One region of the Massilia sp. P1_C10 genome, then DNA from elsewhere that is predicted to be linked to it. Evidence: predicted binding sites of a transcription regulator. Region 1 holds the regulator's gene; each other region holds the start of a gene.

Region 1 (6,899 bases):
GCTTCGAACACGGTGATCACGTCGGCCGGCTTGGCCGCGTTGATCAGCTTGACGAGCTGCTCGAAGATGATGCGGTGGTCGTAGCGGTAAAAGTCTTCCGCATGCATGAAGTCGGCGATGCGGTCCCACGCGGCGTTGTCGCGCAACAGGCCGCCGATGACGGACTGTTCCGCCTCGATCGAGTGCGGGGGGATGCGGAGGGCGTCGACTTGCGGATCGGAGGGGGCATTCATGGCGCGAATTATACCCGCTCCGGGTCGCCCACTAGCAATAATTGGTGAGAAAAAAGTGCCGTGCAGGGACGTAAAAAAAGCCGGGATAACCCGGCTTTATGGTGTCATCGCGCGGGCGCATGGCCCGCGCTCCGATCGTGCTGCTTAGGCTGCTTCGCCAACGACGGACACGGTGATTTCCACCACGACGTCGGTGTGCAGAGCGACGGCGACTGGATGCTCGCCGGCGGTCTTGAGCGGGCCGGTCGGCATGCGCACATTGGCCTTCTCGACCGCGAAACCCTGCTTCGACAGCGCTTCAGCGATGTCGAAGTTGGTCACGGAACCGAACAGACGGCCATCGACGCCCGCTTTTTGAGCGATGGTGATGGTCATGCCGGACAGTTTCTCGCCCTGGGCTTGCGACGCTGCCAGTTTGGCGGCGGCGGCTTTTTCCAGTTCGGCGCGCTTGACTTCAAATTCGGCGACCGCCGAAGCGGTGGCGCGGCGGGCCATCTTTTGCGGGATCAGGAAGTTACGAGCGTAACCGTCTTTGACTTTGACGACGTCGCCGAGGTTGCCGACGTTAACGACTTTTTCTAACAGGATGATTTGCATATTTTTCTCCAGGTTCTCTGCAGCGATTAAGCGTGGTGCAGGTCGGTGTATGGCAGCAGCGCGAGGTAGCGTGCGCGCTTGATGGCGGTGTCAACCTGGCGCTGGTAGTGCGCCTTGGTGCCGGTCAGGCGTGCTGGCATGATCTTGCCGTTTTCCTGGACGAAGTCCTTCAGGGTGTCGACGTCTTTGTAGTCGACCTGCTCCACGTTTGCTGCGGTGAAGCGGCAGAATTTCTTACGCTTGAACAGTGGGTTCTGTTGTTTGCGCTTTTCTTTAAGCTTGAGCTTGTTCTTGTCGAATTTTTTACCGAATGCCATTTGAGGCTCCTGTATCTAAAAAGTACCCCGCTTAGGCGGCGGCACTGAAATCAATGATGTGAAACACCAGCGCTTTGCTGTTGCGATTCTTTTTGGCCAGAAATCCCGTGAACTGGTGGACTGCGCCCAACTCGGCCCGTGCAAACCGTCCTGAAATTTCACCCGCGGCGAGCGCGGTAATTTCAAACTCGGTCAACCTGGCTACCCCTGCTTCCACCTGCTGCGAACTATGCGTCAGGGTGGCGGACACGATCGGCACGCCGGCCGGGGTATAGCGCAATACGTCGCGCTCCGAAATCGATGCTACAAACTGAAGTTGATTCACTTCACCAGCTTAAGGTTCCAGCCCAAACAATCAGGCAGCGGCGGCGGGTGCTGGAGCAGCGGCGGCAGCCGGCGCTTCCGTGCGGTGGCTCTTGGCTGCGTCTTCACGTTGTACCGACTTCATCATCGGCGACGGCGCGGTTTCAGCCTTCTTCATCTTAACGGTGAGGTGACGCAGCACGGCATCATTGAATTTGAATGCGGTCTCGAGTTCCACCAGGGTCTCGTTGTCGCACTCGATGTTCATGCAGATGTAGTGTGCCTTAGGCAGCTTCTGGATCGAGTAAGCCATCTGACGACGGCCCCAGTCTTCGACGCGATGAATGTTACCGCCGCGCGCGGTGACGCTGGCCTTGTAACGTTCGATCATCGCCGGGACTTGCTCGCTTTGGTCCGGGTGGACGATAAAAACGATTTCATAATGACGCATGCATAACTCCTTAGGGACGTTTAAAACAAAAGCCCACCTCGGCGTCAAGACGAGTGTGGGAAGGGAAAGCCGGCAATTATAGCGCGGAAGCGGCGGCGCTGGCAATGGGTTTGTGGCGTCAGGGCGCGGGCGGAGCGGATCCAGCCGCGCTGCCAGGCACGAAACCGGCGTCGCGCAGCTGGGCCAGGGTATACGGATTAGCGGCAGGGAAGGCGGAAGGCGCAAGGCCGGTCTCGATGGCCGCAAGCTGAACGGCGTGCGGATACGCCTCTTCCGCAACCTCTGCCAGTGCAGGCACGAGGCTGGGACTATCTTTCAGCTTTCTTTCGATCCGCCGACGTTGTTCGTACAGCGTGCGCAACCAGCTCTTTGACATGCGTTCGGGCGGGAATTCGCACTTCAGCAAGTGCATCAGCAACACCTCGAGGCGACTTTCCAGCGCCCTGCGCTCATGTTTCACGATGGACTCAAGTTCCTCGATCAGGTTTTCCAGGTCCAGCTCGGTGAAGCGGCGCTGGCGCAACAATGCGATCTGATGCTCGAACCACAGCACCATATCCGCTTCATAGTCGGCGCTATCCTGCCTGTCCGTTTTGAGTTCCAACATGGTGAACCTCCTATTGAGTCACGTTAGCACTCGCTTATCGACTCGTCCAGCGAACCCGGCAACATGCACCAATCGGGGTCAGACCTCCGGAAGCATCGAACTCCGCCGGCAAACAGTGACGTGAATATCGGGTTTCGCTCTTGGCTTGATCGGGAAAATTGCTCAATTTGGGTGGAAAACTGCGGTTTTTCGAATTTTCGGAGCGCTGACACCGGTTTTTTGTGAAGTTTCCCTTGCGCTGGACGAAATACTGTACAAAAATACAGTCTGTTCATACAACCAGCACCCGCACACCCAATGATCAAGCTCACAGCACGGCAAGAACAGATCCTTAACCTGATTCGGGATGCAATCGAGAACACGGGCTTTCCGCCGACCCGCGCCGAAATCGCCACCGAACTGGGCTTCAAGTCGGCCAACGCCGCCGAGGAGCACCTGCAGGCATTGGCGCGCAAGGGCGTCATCGAAATCTCGCCCGGCACCTCGCGCGGCATCCGGCTGGTCGGCGCCGGCATCCCGGAATCGATGCCGATGCCGCCGCCGACGCTGATGATGTCGCTGCCGCTGGTCGGCCGCGTCGCCGCCGGCTCGCCGATCCTGGCGCTCGAGCATGTCGAGGCCACCTACAGCGTCGACCCGGCGATGTTTTCGTCGAAACCGGACTTCCTACTGAAGGTGCGCGGCCTGTCGATGCGCGACGCCGGCATCATGGACGGCGACCTGCTGGCCGTGAAGAAGATCGACAGCGCGAAGAATGGCCAGATCGTGGTCGCGCGCATCGGCGACGACGTCACCGTCAAGCGCTACCGCAAGACCGGCGCGCTGATTGAATTGTTGCCGGAGAACCCGGACTTCAAGGTGATCAAGGTCGATCCCTCAGTCGACGACTTCGCCCTCGAAGGACTCGCCGTCGGCCTGATGCGGACCTGGCACTAAGCCTTATTTGCTGACCGGTACGTAGTTGTTCTTGCGCGCCTCGAGCTCGGCGGCACGGCCGCCGCTGTCCGAGGACTTGACCAGTTCGTTGTGCTCCTTGACCCAGGCCTCGGTCGCGCCGCGCCAGGCGGCGTAGTCGGCCAGCGTCAGCTTTGCGCCGATCGAGGCGTCGGCCACGATACGCTGCCGCGCCTCTTCCAGGCGCGCCCTCGCCGCTTCCGTCTCCTGCTGGTTGAATAACTTGAACAGGTCGTCGGGCACCACCGACTCCAGCGTGGCGTGCGCGTTCATGTTAGCCACGAAGCCGTTATAGCAATCCTGCCAGATTTCGACCTTGTCGGCGACCCGCTTGATGTCGTCGTTGCCCTTCGAGATCGCGGGAATGCGCGGTGCGGCGCAGCTGAACTTGCCCGATTTGAGGTCGGCGCCGTCGTACTTCGTCACCCAGTAGTCGATCTCGGCGCGCCGCGCCGTCCGCTGCCGCATCACTTCGAGCGCCGCCACGGCGACCTTGTCGCCCTTCGCCGCCGCCTTGGTGAACCACAACTGCGCCTTGGCGTCGTCGATCGCGCCCGCCTCGCCGTACCAGTACATCTCGGCCAGGTGGCGCTGGGCTTCAGCATTGCCGCCATTGGCCAGTTTGGTGTAGGCCTGCAATGCCTGGGGGTAAGCCTTTTTCTGGAACTGGGCGTTCGCGTCGGCGAGTTCGTCGGCGCTGGCGCCCAGGGCAGCGAAGGAAAGGCTCAGGCAGAGTACAAATTTCTTCATCGGGTCCAGTCTTTCGAAAGTGTCAGGCGTCCAGCGCGCCCTTGAAATCGGCCAGCAGGTCCGCCGTATCCTCGATGCCGACCGACACGCGGATCAGCGATTCGGCGATGCCCATGCTGGCGCGGCGCTGGGCCCCCATCTCGAAGAAGATGGTGTGCGCCACCGGGATCACCAGGGTGCGGGTGTCGCCCAGGTTGCTGGCCGGGATGCCGATGTTCAGCCGGTTCAGGTAGTCGAAGCAATCGATGCCGTCCGCCAGCTCGAAGCTGAACAGCGAGCCGTAGGAGCGGAACAGCGCGCCGGCCAGGTCGTGCTGCGGATGCGAGACCAGGCCCGGATAGTGCACCGCCGCCACGCGCGGGTCGGCTTCGAGCATGCGCGCCAGCGCCATCGCGTTGGCGCAGCTGCGCTCCATGCGCAGCGCCAGCGTCTCGGCGCCGACCGCGATGTGGTGCGCCGCTTCCGGCCCGAGCGAGGCGCCGAAGTCGCGCAGGCCCTTGGCGCGCAGCTGCGCCATGCCCCACTGGGCCGGCGGATTGCGCTTGTAGTTGTCGGCGATATTGGGGTAGTTGTTCCAGTCGTATTCGCCGGTGTCGGTCAGGCTGCCGCCCAGCGCGATGCCGTGGCCGCCGATCGACTTGGTCAGCGAGTTGACCACCAGGCCGGCGCCGACCGCCTTGGGGCGGAACAGCCAGGGCGTGGTCATGGTGTTGTCGACCACGAACAGGATGCCGCGCGCGCGGCACAGCGCGCCGATGCGGGCCAGGTCGGCGACCTGGGTGCGCGGGTTGGCGATGGTCTCGGCGAACACCAGCCGCGTGTTCGCGTTCAGCGCCGCTTCGACGTTGGCGACATCGGTGGCGTCGACGAAATCGACCGCCACGCCCTGCCCCGCCACTGTCTGCCACAGGCTGTTGGTGTTACCGAACAGGAAGGACGACGACACCACGTGGTCGCCGGCGCGCAGCAGGCCCTGGAAGATGGCGCCGATCGCGCCCATGCCGGTCGCGAAGCACAAGGTCGCGACGCCGTCTTCCATGCGCGTGACCTTGTCTTCCAGCGCGGCCACCGTCGGATTGCCCTGGCGGCCGTAGCGAAAGCCCGGCTCCTTGCCCTGGAATACCGACGCCAGCTGGCGCGCGTCGGTGTAGCCGAACGCGACCGAGGTGTGCACCGGCTTGTGCAGCGAGCCCTGCTCGATCGGCTTGCGCCGGTCGTTGTGCAGGACCGTGGTGGTGAAGCCGAAGGTCTTCTTCTCGCTCATGGTGTGCCGCGCCCTTATTCCGCCGTCACCGGTTTCAGGTGCAACTGGGTCGTGACCGCGTCTTCCAGCGGTGCGTTCTTGGGATTGTGGCGCGCGAATTCGAGCCGGTCCAGGTAAGCCTGGGAAATGTCGCCGGTCACGTAGATGCCGTCGAAGCACGATGCCTCGAAATTGGTCAGCGCCGGGTTGACGTCCGAGATCGAGCGCTTGAGCGCGTCGACGTCCTGGTACACCAGCTTGTCGGCGGTGATCTCGCGGCAGATTTCCTCGTTGCTGCGGCCGTAGGCGATCAGCTCGCCGCGGGTCGGCATGTCGATGCCGTACACGTTGGGGAACAGCACCGGCGGCGCGGCCGAGGCGAAGATGACGTTTTTGGCGCCGGCTTCGCGCGCCATCTGGACGATCTCGCGGCTGGTCGTGCCGCGCACGATCGAGTCGTCCACCAGCAGCACGTTCTTGCCCTTGAATTCGGAGGCGATCGCGTTGAGCTTCTGGCGCACCGACTTGCTGCGCATCGCCTGGCCTGGCATCAGGAAGGTGCGGCCGATGTAGCGGTTCTTGATGAAGCCTTCGCGGTACTCGATGCCGAGCTTGAGCGCCAGCTGGATCGCGGCCGGGCGCGACGAATCGGGAATCGGCATGACGACGTCGATCTCGCCCGACGAGAATTCCTTGCGGATCTTCTCGGCCAGGTGCTCGCCCATCTTCAGGCGCGTGGCGTAGACCGAGGCGCCGTCGAGGATCGAGTCGGGGCGGGCCAGGTAGACGTATTCGAAGGCGCACGGGTTGAGCGACGGATTGTCGGCGCACTGGCGCTGGTGCAGCACGCCGTCGTTGTCGATGAACACCGCCTCGCCCGGCGCGATGTCGCGCAGGAAGCGGAAGCCGATGCCTTCGAGCGCCACCGATTCGCTGGCGACCATGTATTCGACGCCGTCATCCGTTTCGTTGACGCCCAGGCACAGCGGACGGATGCCGAAGGGATCGCGGAACGCCAGCAGGCCGTGGCCGGCGATCTGCGCCACCACGGCGTAGGCGCCGCGCACCCGGCGGTGCACCATCGCCACGCCCTTGAACACGGCGTCGGGATCGAGCGTGTAGCCGGTGGCGGCTTCCTGGATCTCGTGCGCCAGGACGTTGAGCAATACTTCGGAATCGGAATCGGTGTTGATGTGGCGGCGGTCGTTCTTGAACAGCGCCTGCTTCAGCTCTTCCTGGTTGGTCAGGTTGCCGTTGTGCGCCAGCGTGATGCCGAACGGTGCGTTGACGTAGAACGGCTGCGCTTCTTCCTCGCTCGACGAACCTGCGGTCGGATAGCGGCAGTGGCCGATACCCGAATTGCCCTGCAGCGAACGCATGTTGCGGGTGCGGAAGACGTCGCGCACCAGCCCATTGGCCTTGTGCATGGAGAACATGCTGCTGT
Region 2 (6,899 bases), 120 kb from region 1:
GCGTCCGGCCGCAATGGCAACGAGGTGGTGTTCAAGCCGCTCGACCTGGAAACGCTGATCGACTCGCCGCTGTTTGCCGGCCGCTACTTCAAGCGCATCGACCTGGCGCCGGGCGCGAAGGCGCCGGTGTTCCTCAACATCGTCGCCGACAATGCGGAGAGCCTGGAAGCGAAGCCTGAACAGATCGAGGCGCACCGCGCGCTGGTCGCGCAGGCATCGAAGCTGTTCAACTCGCACCATTACAAGCACTACGATTTCCTGCTCGCGCTGTCGGACGACTTCGGCGGCATCGGGCGCGAGCATCACCAGTCGAGCGAGAACGGTGTCAAGCCGGGCTACTTCACCGAGTGGGCCAAGAACGAGGCGGTGCGCGACCTGCTGCCGCACGAATACACCCACTCGTGGGACGGCAAGTTCCGCCGCCCGGCCGGCCAGGACGTCCCGAACTTCAACGCGCCGCTGCAGAATGAACTGCTGTGGGTGTACGAAGGCCAGACCGAGTACTGGGGCAAGGTGCTGGGCGCGCGCTCCGGCCTGATGTCGGAGAAAGGCACGCAAGAGGAATTCGCCGCGATGGCCGCGCTGTACGACAACGTGCAAGGGCGCTCGTGGCGCGCGCTGCAGGACACGGTCAACGACTCGATCATCAACGGCCGCCGTCCGCTGGGCTGGCGCAACTGGCAGCGCGCCGAGGACTACTACGTCGAGGGCATGTTCGTCTGGCTCGACGTCGACACCAAGATCCGCGAGATGTCGAACGACAAGCACTCGCTGGACGATTTCGCGCGCGCGTTCTACAGCATCAACGACGGCAGCATGCTGCCGGCGTTCTACACCTTCGACGACGTGGTCGCCGCGCTGAACAAGGTGCAGCCATTCGACTGGGCGCCGTTCCTGCGCACGCGCCTCGACGGCCACGCCGCCGGCGCCCCGCTCGACGGCCTGGCGCGCGCCGGCTGGAAGCTGGTCTACAGCGACAAGCCGAGCGACTTCAGCAAGACGGCCGACGAGCAGAGCAAGGCGACCAGCTTCGCGTACTCGCTGGGCATGACGGTCAAGGCCGATGGCGGCGTGGCCGCGGTGAATTGGGACAGCGTGGCGTTCCGCGCCGGCCTGGCGCCGAACAGCACGATCGCTGCGGTCAACAACCGCGCCTACAAGGGCGAGGTGCTGAAGGCGGCGATCAAAGCGGCCAAGGACAGCAAGGACCCGATCGTGCTGCTGGTGAAACAGGGCGCGAACTACCGGACGATTTCGCTCGATTACCACGGCGGGCTGCGCTATCCGCACCTGGAGCGCATTGCCGGCAGCAAGGATCGCCTCGGCGCCATCCTGAAGCCGCTCAAGTAAACCATCGGGGTCTAGACCACCGGGGTCAGACCCGGTTATTTGCTGGCGTTTTCGGCGCCGCGCAATTCAATAAACGGGTCTGACCTTAATAAGCTCGCCTTCTTGCCGGTGTCTTGGGCTTCGCGCCATTCAATAACCGGGTCTGACCCCAATGAATTGGGTCTAACCCCAATGAATTCCAAGTAAACCATCGGGGTCAGACCCGGTTATTTGCTGGCGTTTTCGGCGCCGCGCCATTGAATAAACGGGTCTGACTTTAATAAGCTCGCCTTCTTGCCAGTGTCTTCGGCTTCGCGCCATTCAATAACCGGGTCTGACCCCAATGAATTCGAGTGCGCGATCTTGAAGCCGCTCAAGTAATTTCACGATGGTGTATGCTGCGGCGATGACTACCGATACCGATATCCAGCTGAGCGGCCCGTTCAAGGCCAGTGACAGCAGCGGCCGTTCCCATGACGTCAAGGCAATTCGCATTTACGACGAGGGCTACGGGATCATTGATGTGTTCGTGGACTTCACCGCGTCCGTCGCGGGGCTGTACAAGGACAAGACGCTGGTCGGCAATATCATCGACCGCCTGCGCGCGCTGGGCTACGTCGGCCCGAACTTCGAGCACAGCGATCCTGGCCTGCAGGAAGCCAAGCTGATCGTGCTCGAGGCGCCGGAGGAATTCAACGACTTCGCCAAGAAGAAGGGCTGGAAGAATTTGGCCGAAGAGTTCGACGACGAGTGATAGACGTCGCGGTCAGGTCCGCCGGAGCGACGGGGACGCCGAGTCGCCATTTTCATGGCGCTCCGGCTACGACCAGGTAGCGTTCACTCCACGCCGCGATCATCCCTGCCACATACACCGCATCCTCGCGCCTCGTCAGCAGGTGATCGGCGTCGTCCAGTGAGATGAAACTCTTGGGATGCTTCGCCGCGGTGAAGATCGCCAGTGCATTGCCGATGTCGACCGTCGTGTCCTTCGGCGAATGCATCACCAGCAGCGCGCGCTTCAGCAAGGCCGTCTTCGCGGCCAGGTTATAGCCGGCCGCGTCGATCAGGAACTGGCGCTTGATCTTGAAACTGCGCCCCGCCAGCGACACCTCCGCTTCGCCCGTCGATTCGATCGTGCCCAGCGACGGTCCCAGCAGCCCGCGCACATGCTCGGGATCGCTCGGCGCGCCGATCGTCACCACCGCCCTTGCTTCGGGGATCGAGCCGGCCGCCGCCAGCACCGCGGCGCCGCCCAGGCTGTGGCCGATCAGGATCTGCGGCGCCTTCCCATCGTCCCGCATGAAGTCGGCCGCGGCCACCAGGTCGGCCACGTTGGAAGAAAAATTGGTGTTGGCGAAGTCGCCTTCGCTCGCGCCCAGCCCCGTGAAATCGAAGCGCAGCGCGGCGATGCCGCGCTCGGCCAGCGACTGGGCGATGCGGCTTGCCGCGAACACGTCCTTGCCGCAGGTGAAGCAGTGGGCGAACAAGGCATACGCCCTGACCGGCCCATTGGGAGATTCCATTCGCGCCGCCAGCTTTTGCCCGTCGGCACCAACAAATTCCATACGTTCAGTCTGCATGTCTGTCCTGGTCAAGATGAGTTGGCAAGCTGTCACTGTGCATCAGATCGCCCCCTTCGGCAAGCGCGGTTCAACCGAACAGTCCATGCAGGAACCAGCGCGGTTCGCTGTCCTGCGCCGCGCCGACGATGCGCTCGCGGTACACCCAGTAATGCGCGTGGTCCTGGCCTTCGGCGATGAAGTAGTCGCGCGTTTGCGACTGGTTCCACCAGCCCGCTTCGATGCGCTCCGGCGTCGAGGCGAGCTTCAGCGGCGAGCCGTAAAACGGCCGGTGATTGCGCATCAGCAGCGCGATCGGCTTGGCCAGCAGCCAACTCGGGCGCGGCAGGCTGAGCACGTCGGGCGGCATTTGCGCCTCGCGGTCTGCCGGACGGATCTTCTTGCCCACCGGGACCCAGGCGTTGGCGTGCTCGGGCCGGTAATCTGCCTGCGGCGCCGCCTGCAAGACGTTTTCCGGCCCCAGCCGCGCCACCAGCAGTTCGAGCATGCGCAGCTGGTCCTGCTCGCTGCCGCCGGGCTCGGGAAACAACGAGTCGCTCGGCGGCGCCATCGCCTGCACCTGCAGCGCTTCGAGGCACAGGCCGATGACGGGCGCCACCAGTTCGACCTTGCCGAGCCGCTCGCGCAGCAGGCGCACCAGGTGTTCGTCGCGCCAGGTCGGCTCGGCCAGCACGATGTCGATCGCGGTGGGCGCCATCGCCACCCGGCCGCGCTCGTGCTCGAGCTGCAAAGTGATGCGTTCGACCGCCAGCTGGCGCGCGCACAGCCAGCCGGTCAGCTGCAGCAGCAGCCGGTGCGCGCCGAACAGCAGCGCGTCGGCGTGCTCGACGCGGTCGAACAGTTCGAGCCTGGCGCGGAAGGTGGTGGGCGCTTCGATCCAGTCGAACAGCTCGGGCGTCATGCCGTAGGCGGCGTCGAGGATGTCGAGCAGCGGCCGGCCGCAGCGCCGCTGCAGACCGGGCCGCGGCAGGCGCCGCATGTCGCCCAGGTTGAAGCAGCCGATGCCTTCGAACCAGGGCGCGAACGGCCGCGCCGGCGGCAGCAAGGCAGCCGGCAGGCGGTCGAGCCGGCGCACCAGCGAGTCCATTTTGACGACGCGCGTGCCGCCGTGGCGCGCCAGCAGCCAGGCGCCGCGCGCGGTCGACGCGCAGCTGAGGGCGCCGGTGAAACCCAGCGCGCGCAGGTTGGCGCGAATGCGCCGGCACAGCGCCTTGATGCCGCCGAACAGGCGCAGGCTGGCGCCGACGTCCATCAGCAGCGTCGACTCCTCGGCCTGCGCCACCAGCGGCGTGTACTGCAGCAGCGCCATCGCTACCGCATGCAGGGCCTCGGCCTCGCGCTCGGCCGAGCGCTCGTACAGTTTGGCCTCGGGCGCGAGCATGAGCACCCCGCCGCGCCGCATCCCGCCCTGCAGGCCGGCCGCCCGCGCCGCCGGCGACAGCGCCAGCACGCGTTCCTGCTCGAGCACGACGCTGGCCGAATCACTGGACCAGTTCGGGCAAAACACTTCGAGCGGTAACTGGGGCAGGTAGAGCCCGATCCAAAGTCGCATGGCGCTGCAGTAAAGAAGGTGTGAGGGGCAGGAACAGCGGCGCGTCGCGCTGCGGTCCCCGGCGTTTGACGAATTCGATGTCCAGCCCGCCCGCGGCCGGCCGCAAGGACAGGCGCAGCGGCGCGGGCGAACTGTCCTGCGCCGCGGCGAGCGGGCGCATCATGAAGAACAGGGTTTCGCCGCTTTGCGCGGCCAGGTGCAGCCGGCGCAGCGTTTCGCCGCGCGCGTGGTTCTGCCAGAACAGCAAGGCGCCGCAACTGCCGCTGCGCAGCACCTGCTCGGCCGCCCACAGCGCGTCGCTGCTGCGGCTGCTGCGGATCCAGATGAGCTGCGACGGCGCCAGCCCGAGCGCGGCCAGCGCCAGCGCCTGCGGCGGATGGGGCGGCTGCAGCAGCACGATGCGGCGCCGCGCCACCGTCGCCAGCGCAGGACGCAGCAGGCGCAGCTCGCCGATGCCGGGCTGCTGCAGCATCAGGTCGATCAGGGTGCCGGTCGGCCAGCCGCCGCCGGGCAGCTGGCCCGACAGCGCCGGATGGCCGGTATCGACGCAGCGCGCGGTGGAATGCGCCAGCTGCGAAGCGAGCCACAAGGAGGGGTGCAAGGCCTCCGGGGCGGTGATATGTTGATGAAGTGACATGGTGGGATCGCTTAAAACTACTGTATGAATACACAGTACTATTTGGGCCGGGGTTTGGCAAGGTCTATCTGATATCGTGCGCGCAGAGCCTGGATCGTCCGTCCAAAATGGGGCCAGGTCCGCAGGACCAGCCCCCGCTATTGCCCCTATAATAGGCGTCCACTTTTGACGGCTTAACAATGAAAATCGCCTGCTCCGCACTGTTCGCGCTCGCCGCGCTCGCCACCCTGCCCGCCCACGCCGCCACCAAGAAGGCGCCCAGGCCACTGAAGGGCCTCGAGCAAATCCAGACCGTGATCGTGCTGTACGGCGAAAACCGCAGCTTCGACAACCTGTACGGCCGCTTCCCCGGCGCCAACGGCATCGGCAACGCCACCGCGGAAAACGGCACAGTCCAGCGCGACCGCGACGGCACCGTGCTGCCCACCCTGCCGCCGGTGTGGCAAAAGACCAGCGTGCCCGATCCCCAATATCCAACCGCGATGCCGAACGCGCCGTTCCAGATCGACGCGCCGCCGATCAACCTGCCGCTGTCGGCCAAGACGCGCGACCTGACCCACCGCTTCTACCAGAACCAGATGCAGATCAACGGCGGCAGGAACGACATGTTCGTCGCCTGGTCCGACGCCGGCGCGCTGACCATGGGCCACTACGACGGCTCGTCGCTGCCGCTGTGGCGCCTGGCGCGCGAGTACGTGCTGGCCGATAACTTCTTCATGGGCGCGTTCGGCGGCTCCTACATCAACCACATGTGGCTGGCCTGCGCCTGCACGCCGAATTTCCCGAACGCGCCCGACAAGATGCGCGCGAAACTCGACGCCAACGGCCGCCTGATGCTCAAGGACGATTCGCCGGCCAGCGCGATGACCGGCGGGCCGAAGTTCCAGGACGGCGTGATCAGCCCGGACGGCTACACCATCAACACCGTGCAGCCGAGCTATCAGCCGAGCCAGGCCAAGCCGGCCAAGGACGATCCGCGCCTGGCCGATCCGGCCGACGACCCGCTGCCGCCGCAAACCCTGAAGACCATCGGCGACACGCTGTCGGACAAGCGCGTGAGCTGGAAGTGGTATGCCGGGGGCTACTACGCCGCGCTGAACGACCGCAAGCAGATCTACGGCGGCGAGGTCGACTTCCAGCCTCACCACCAGCCGTTCAACTACTTCCTGCGCTTCGCGCCGGGCACGAAGGATCGCGCCGAACATTTGAAGGACGGCGAGGACCTGATGGCCGACATCAAGGCAGGCAAGCTGCCGCAGGTCAGCTTCTACAAGCCGTCCGGCAAGCTGAACGAGCATCCGGGCGGCGCCAACGTGATGGAAGGCGACATCCACCTGGCCGACATCGTGGCCAAACTGAAGGCCTCATCGCAATGGAAGCACATGGCGATCATCATCACCTACGACGAAAACGGCGGCTTCTGGGACCACGTGGCGCCGCCGAAGGGCGACCGCTGGGGCCCGGGCTCGCGTATCCCCGCGATCATCATCTCGCCGTACGCCAAGAAGGGCTTCGTCGACCACACGCCGTATGACACCACGTCGATCCTGCAGTTCCTGACGCACCGCTTCAAGCTCGAACCGTTGCCTGGCGTGCGCTCCCAGCAGGGCGACCTGACCAACGCGTTCGAGCTGGACAAGGCTGTTCGATAAGCCGGCTAAGGAAATAATGCTCTAACGCAAAAAACGCATGTATTATCTGCCATGGTTGCGAAAGAATAATTAATAATCATGGAGATGCATATATGTACAAGATAATATTCGGCCTGTTATTGAGTGCCATGTCCGTCGCGCAGGCCGCA
Region 3 (6,899 bases), 500 kb from region 1:
CGACCAGCCGCGCCGGCTTGCTCTTCCTGACCACTTCGACCGCCGCACGCAAGGTGGCGCCGGTGGCGATGCCGTCGTCGATGATGATGACCGTGCGGCCTTCGATGCGGGGCGGCGGGCGGCCGGCGCGGTACAGCCGGTCGCGGCGCGCGATTTCCGCCGTTTCGCGCTCGCTCGCTTCCTCGATCGCTTCCCTGGTCACCAAGCCCGATTCGACCAGGCCGGACTGGATCACGCGCACGCCGCCGGCGCCGATCGCGCCCATCGCGTATTCCTCATGGCCCGGCATGCCGAGTTTGCGCACCAGCATCACGTCGAACTCGACGCCGAGTTCCTTCGCGACCGCGAAGCCGACCGGCACGCCGCCGCGCGGCAGCGCCAGGATCAGCACGTCGGGCCGGCCGGCGTACTCGGACAGGCGCTCGGCCAGCAGCTTGCCGGCGTGCGCACGGTCCTTGAATCGATCTGGAATTGTCATGCGAACGCCCATCCACGAACAGCATCCATGGATTCTTTATATGTCAGGCGCAGGACGATTTCAAGCGCGCGCGGCGCCGGCCCTAGCCGAGGTTTTCGCGGTGGAAGCGCAGGTGGTCTTCCATGAAGGTGGAGATGAAGTAATAGCCGTGGTCGTAGGCGGCGTGGCGGCGCAGTTCGAGGCGCTGGCCGGCCTGCGCGCAGGCGCTTTCGAACACCTCGGGCCGCAGCTGGGTGCGCAGGAATTTGTCGCCCAGGCCCTGGTCGATCAGGATGCCGTTGGGGAAGGGCGCCTGCATCTTGCGCATCAGCTCGCTCGCGTCGTAACGCTGCCAGGCGGCATGGTCGGCGCCGAGGTAGCCGGTGAAGGCTTTCTCGCCCCACGGACACAGCGATGGCGCGGCGATCGGCGCGAACGCCGACACCGAGCGGAACAGCTCGGGATTGCGCAGCGCCATCACCAGCGCGCCGTGGCCGCCCATCGAGTGGCCGAAGATGCCGACCCGCGCATCGTCGACCGGCAATTCGTCGACCACCAGCTGGCGCAGCTCGAGCAGGTAGCTGTACATGCGGTAGTGGCGGCTCCACGGCTCGGTGGTGGCGTCGAGGTAGAAACCGGCGCCGGCCCCGAAGTCCCAGTCGTCGGTTTCGCCGGGAACATTGGCGCCGCGCGGGCTGGTGTCGGGCGCGATTAGGATCATGCCCTCGCGCGCGGCGTAGCGCTGGGCGCCGGCCTTGGTCATGAAGGTCTCTTCGTTGCAGGTCAGGCCGGCCAGGTAGAACATTGCCGGCAGGCGCGCGCCCGCGGCAGCGCGCGGCAAGAATACCGAGAAACGCATCGGCAGGCCGATGGCCTTGGAATCGTGCTGGTAAAAGCGTTGCAGCCCGCCGAAGCAGGCATGTTCACTAATGAGTTCTGGCATACGGTGGTCCGGATCGGGTTAACTGCCGCAGTATGCCTTGCCGCGCGGATTATTGCCAACGCGCGCAGGACAGCGGCTTCTAGTGCCCGAGATGCTCGCTGACGACGGCCCGGATGGTGGCGAAGTCATCGCCGGTCGTGCGCAGCGCGCTCGCCAGCAAGGTGAATTTGGCGCGGATTTCGAGTTCGGTCGGCCCGTGCTGTCCCGGCAGCCCGGGCGCCATCCCGATCCAGTCGTCTGCGTGGATGCCGAACAGCGTCGCCCAGCTGCCGATGCGCACGCCGGCGTACAGCAGTTTGCACTCCAGGGCGGTGCAGCCGCCCGCCATGCAGGCGAGAAAGAACATGCTGTCGGCATCGTCGCGCACCATGCCGGGCGTGCGCAGCGCGACGTCGTGGATGATCGCGGCGCGCCGGTAGCGGCCGGTGAACGGGCTGCCCACCGACGACCACAGCGTGCGGGGAATCGTGGCGCCATTGGTGACCACGCCTTTCGGCGCCTCCCAGCGTCGGCCCTGCGGATCGATGTACCAGAATGTCTCGAGCAGGCGCATGTCGCGGTCTTCGCCGTTTTCGCTCAGCCATTCCGTTTTCGGGTTGCCCGAGAAACTGCCGTTTTCCATGATGGATCACCTCCGCCTTGCCATTTCAGCACGACGGCAGCGAGGGCGCGCTGGGCTGGCGCAAGAACGGATCAGACCAGCTGCAGCGCGCCGACCAGGGCGCCGAATCCCAGCACCCACAGCAAATGGATTTTCGTGCGCCAGATCACCAGCCCGCTGGCCAGCGCGAGCGTCCACAGCGGCCAGTCGTGGCGCGCGTCGCCGCCTGCGGCGCCGAGGATGAAGCTGGTCGACACGAGCAGCGCGATGACGATCGGCGCCATGCCCTGCTTGAACGCCCGCACCGCGCGCAGTTCGCGGTTGCGGTGGCCCCACTGGGCCGCCACATAGGTCAGCACGGTCGACGGAATCATGATCCCGAACATGGTCACCATCACGCCCAGCACGGCCGCGGCCATGCTGCCGGCATTCAGGCCGACGTTCCAGCCCATCAGCGCGACGAACAGCACGTTCGGCCCCGGCGCGGCCTGCGCCAGCGCGATCGATTCGTTAAATTGCGCCTGGGTCAGCCAGTGATGCTGTTCGACCAGGTAGCGGTGCATTTCCGGCGTGGTGGAGATGGCGCCGCCGACCGACATCAGCGACAGCATCAGGTAGTGGGAAAACAGGTCGAACCAGTCGGCCCAGCCGAGCACCAGGTGGATTGGCGGGCTCATGCGCTCAGCCTGCGGTAGGTCAGCACGCAGCCGAGGCCGCCCAGGCCGATCAGCACGTAGCTGAGGTGGAACTTCAGCAGCGCGACCATGACGAAGCCGGCGATGGCGATGGCGACGCACCAGGCCAGCGGCATCGGATTGCGCGCCAGCGCCACCGACAGCTTCAGTCCGGCCGCGCCGATCAGGCCGGCGGAGACGGCGGCCATGCCGCGCAGCGCGCCGGCAACGTGGGGATTATCGGCGAACTGGGCGTGCACCAGGGCCAGCAGCAGGATCAGCACCAGCGGCACCGCCAGCATGCCGGCCAGCGCGGCCATCGCGCCGGGAAGCCCGAAGTAGCGTCCGCCGATCATCATCGACAGGTTCACCACGTTGGGGCCGGGCATGATTTGCGCGACCGCCCAGTCCTCGATGAATTCGTCCTGCGTCAGCCATTGCTTGCGGTCGACCAGCTCGCGCTGCACCACAGCGAGCACGCCGCCGAAGCCTTGCAGGGCCAGTAGAGTGAACGAAACGAACAGGTCGGTGAGCGATTGCGGACAGGGCCGCGGGGCAGGGGGCGCAGTGGTCATGCTGCCATTATCGCGTGCGCCGGCTTCGGTTGTCCATGCGGAAAGTACGTAGTTCCGGGGCATATCGTGCCGGACGACACGCGCCGCAAACGCGTGGTAGTGTGCACCTGTTCGCCGATTTTGAACGCTGGAATTTGCAATTTCGATGGGAAACTGACATTGACTTTGCATAGCGTTCGCGGATACTCCTTCTAGGCAACAAGGCGCCACGTTTCACTTTCTGTAAGGAATCGCCATGAATCCTCTCCCGAACGGTCCGGCCGGCAATCTCGCTCTCGCAGAGCCGAACTATGAACGGCGCGATTCGCGCTGCCGCGACATCGTCGACCATGCGATCGCTGTCCAGGAAACCCGCAACACCATGTCCGCCGTCGAATATCTGAAATCCCACGACATCGCCCCCCACGTGATCGAACGTGTCCTGCTCGATCCTGAACGCCGCCGCACCAATTCTGCACACTAATTTCTCCCGAACCGCATGAGCAGGCGGCGCAGCAGCGCCGAACGTGGCTTTTCGCGTCGATCAATATAAAAATGATATCGAAATCCGACCTGTTCAAGGCCTCGGACATTCCAGGTTATGCACAAAAAATTCCTACAAGAATTATCCAGAAATTTTTTTTGGACTTCAGCATTGACTTTGCAAGCCGTTGATTTTGCAGGCAATTTTTATTGCCTTCTGAACGGGCATTTTGTTGAAAGGCCCGTCTTTCAAGGCTTGCAGGGTGTCAAGCGGCGCTTATCCACAAAGTTATGCACAACGATTGTGGATATGTAAAAAAGTGCTTTAAAAACGGCCACTTAGCTTATCCATTGAATTTAACGCTTGAGCATCCGCAACACGGCGCGGCAAGTTAACAACAACCCGTCATGCAAAAAGGCCGATTTTTACTTGCGCTCATTTACTGGATAAATGTACAGTGCTATGAATTTCCCGACCGATTGCCATCAATGTCCGTAGTTGCCGTTCCCGATACCCAGGACGATCCCTATTCCAGCCTGAACGCCGAACAACGTTCGGCCGTCGAGCACGATATCGGTGCATCCGACGGCGCCGCGCGCCCGCTGCTTGTGATCGCCGGCGCCGGTTCCGGCAAGACCAATACCCTGGCGCACCGGGTCGCGCGCCTGATCCAGAGCGGGGCCGATCCGCAGCGCATTCTGCTGCTGACCTTTTCGCGGCGCGCCGCCACCGAGATGACGCACCGGGCCGGCAGCGTGCTGCATCGTGTAATGGGCATGCGCGGCAGCCAGGCGCCGACCAGCCTGCCGTGGGCCGGCACTTTCCACAGCATCGGCGCGCGCTTGCTGCGCGAATACGCCGGCCGGATCGGGCTCGACGATTCGTTCACCATCCATGACCGGGGCGACTCGGAAGACCTGATGGGCCTGGTGCGCCACGAAATCGGCCTGACCCAGACCGCCAAGCGCTTCCCGCTGAAGGGCACCTGCCTGTCGATCTATTCGCGGGTGGTCAACAGCCGCGATCCGCTCGCGCTGGTGCTGCAGAGCACGTTCCCGTGGTGCAGCGAATGGGAAGCCGAGCTCAAGACGCTGTTCGGCGCCTACGTCGACGCCAAGCAGGAGCAGAACGTGCTCGACTACGACGACCTGCTGCTGTTCTGGTCGGAAATGGCGTGCGACCCGGAACTGGGGCCGGAGCTGGGCGGCCTGTTCGACCATGTGCTGGTCGACGAATACCAGGACACCAACCGGCTGCAGGCCTCGATCATCACGGGCATGAAGCCGGACGGGCGTGGCGTGATGGTGGTGGGCGACGACGCCCAGTCGATTTATTCGTTCCGCGGCGCGACGGTGCGCAATATCCTCGACTTTCCGAAACAGTTTTCGCAGCCGGCGCAGATGATCACGCTGGACCGCAACTACCGCTCGACCCAGCCGATCCTGGATGCGTCGAACGCTGTCATCGCCGGCGCGCTCGAGCGCCACGCCAAGACGCTGTGGACCGACAAGGTGTCGACCGTGCAGCCTCAGCTGGTGCTGATCCCGGACGAGGCCGAGCAGGCGCGCTGGGTCTGCAACCGCATCCTCGAGCAGCGCGAGGCGGGGACGGCGCTGATCCAGCAGGCGGTGCTGTTTCGCGCCGCGAGCCACAGCGCCGCGCTGGAACTCGAGCTCATGCGGCGCAATATTCCCTTCGTTAAATTCGGCGGACTGAAGTTCCTCGAAGCGTCGCACATCAAGGACGTGCTGGCGGTGCTGCGCTTCGCCCAGAATCCGAGCGGGCGCATGGCGGGATTCCGTGTCGCCCAGCTGATTCCCGGCATCGGCCCGGCGACCGCGTCCAAGTTGCTGGACGCCGTGGGCGAGGCGGCCGAGCCGATGGCGGCCGTCGAGCAATTCGCCGCGCCGGCCAAGAGCAGTGGCGACTGGCAGGAGTTCGTCGCGCTGTACCGGGCGCTGCGCGCGCCGGGCCTGCGCTGGCCGGCCGACATCGAGCTGGTCAAGAATTGGTACCTGCCGCACCTGGAGCGCATGCATGACGACGCGCAAGTGCGCGCGGCCGACGTCGAGCAGTTGGCCCAATTGGCGGGCGGCTATGGCACACGCGAAACCTTCCTGGCCGAAATCACGCTCGATCCGCCGGAAGCGACCAGCGACCGCGCCGGCCCGCCGCTGCTCGACGAGGATTACGTGATCCTGTCGACAATCCATTCGTCCAAGGGGCAGGAGTGGAAATCGGTGCACGTGCTTAACGTGGTGGACGGCTGCATCCCGTCCGACATGAGCACCGGCAACGCCGACGATATCGAGGAGGAGCGGCGCCTGCTGTACGTGGCGATGACGCGCGCCAAGGAAAACCTGCACCTGGTGGTGCCGAACCGCTTCTTCATCAAGCAGCAGGCGCAGATGGGCGACCGCCACGTGTACGCCGCGCGCAGCCGCTTCATCGCGCCGGCCATGCTCAAGCATTTCGAGGAGTGCGTGTGGGTGACGGCGGATACGCAGCAGAGCCGCAAGCCGATGCCCGAGAGCGTGCGCATGCTGGTGCGCGACCGCGCGCGCAGTGCGTGGAAGTAGGTCAGCCGAGCTCGGTGGCGACGGCGACGTACTGGTCGACCGCGCCGTCGGCGCCCTTGTAGGCCTTGATCGAGCAGTGCAGCTGGCGCGGAACGCCGGCGATGTCGATGCGCAGGGTGCCGCTCCAGGCGCCGGCGCTCGACAGCTCGGCCAGGATCTCGGTTGCGATGTCTTCGGGGAAGGGTTCGCGATGCACGGCGTGCAGGTCGCGGCCACGCAGGCGTTCGACGGGCTGGCCGGCGACCTGGCAGAAATGGGAATTGGCGTCGACGATGCGACCTTCGCGATCGAGGGTGAGCACGAGCGCGCGTTCGCCGACCTCGTTCAGGATCTGGCGCGCGCGCTGCAGCTCAGCCAGCGCGGCGTCGCGGGCGTGAGCGGCGCCGGCCAGGGTGGCGTAGGCGCGCAGCGCGGCGATGACGGTGGTGAACAGCTTGCGCGTGGTCAGGTCGGTCTTGCTCCAGAAATCGTTGATGTCGTAATCGACGATGATGCTGTGCTCGAGCGCCTGGCCGGGCTGGCCGGTGCGCAGCACGATGCGCACCAGGTCGTTGTGCAGCTCTTCGCGTACCTGGCGGGCAAAGATCAGGCCGGCGTCGGTGGTTTC

Evidence for each region. The regulator LexA, encoded in region 1, represses DNA repair genes until DNA is damaged. The targets are predictions, from matches to a motif close to ACTGTATNNNNATACAGT.
Region 2: imuA (translesion DNA synthesis-associated protein ImuA) is a predicted target of LexA. The motif match lies at 5,118-5,135, and genes of this name have one in related genera.
Region 3: AC1D02_RS04345 (ATP-dependent helicase) is a predicted target of LexA. The motif match lies at 4,155-4,172, and genes of this name have one in related genera.

What each region holds. Positions count from the first base shown of each region.
Region 1 is NZ_JBFUAC010000002.1:550,787-557,685, forward strand. It holds gene AC1D02_RS06830 (replicative DNA helicase) at 1-233, opposite strand, end outside; gene rplI (50S ribosomal protein L9) at 378-830, opposite strand; gene rpsR (30S ribosomal protein S18) at 857-1,147, opposite strand; gene priB (primosomal replication protein N) at 1,179-1,472, opposite strand; gene rpsF (30S ribosomal protein S6) at 1,503-1,901, opposite strand; gene AC1D02_RS06855 (DUF29 domain-containing protein) at 2,020-2,508, opposite strand; gene lexA (transcriptional repressor LexA) at 2,806-3,444, shown strand; gene AC1D02_RS06865 (sel1 repeat family protein) at 3,448-4,212, opposite strand; gene AC1D02_RS06870 (cystathionine gamma-synthase family protein) at 4,235-5,476, opposite strand; gene purF (amidophosphoribosyltransferase) at 5,491-6,899, opposite strand, start outside.
Region 2 is NZ_JBFUAC010000002.1:670,224-677,122, forward strand. It holds gene AC1D02_RS07365 (M61 family metallopeptidase) at 1-1,350, shown strand, start outside; gene AC1D02_RS07370 (hypothetical protein) at 1,736-2,083, shown strand; gene AC1D02_RS07375 (alpha/beta hydrolase family protein) at 2,136-2,909, opposite strand; gene AC1D02_RS07380 (Y-family DNA polymerase) at 2,980-4,461, opposite strand; gene imuA (translesion DNA synthesis-associated protein ImuA) at 4,391-5,098, opposite strand; gene acpA (acid phosphatase) at 5,278-6,750, shown strand; gene AC1D02_RS07395 (dienelactone hydrolase family protein) at 6,879-6,899, shown strand, end outside.
Region 3 is NZ_JBFUAC010000002.1:51,996-58,894, reverse strand. It holds gene AC1D02_RS04375 (phosphoribosyltransferase) at 1-478, opposite strand, end outside; gene fghA (S-formylglutathione hydrolase) at 561-1,400, opposite strand; gene AC1D02_RS04365 (DUF1353 domain-containing protein) at 1,480-2,022, opposite strand; gene AC1D02_RS04360 (chromate transporter) at 2,094-2,678, opposite strand; gene AC1D02_RS04355 (chromate transporter) at 2,675-3,250, opposite strand; gene AC1D02_RS04350 (hypothetical protein) at 3,486-3,713, shown strand; gene AC1D02_RS04345 (ATP-dependent helicase) at 4,202-6,292, shown strand; gene AC1D02_RS04340 (PAS domain-containing protein) at 6,294-6,899, opposite strand, start outside.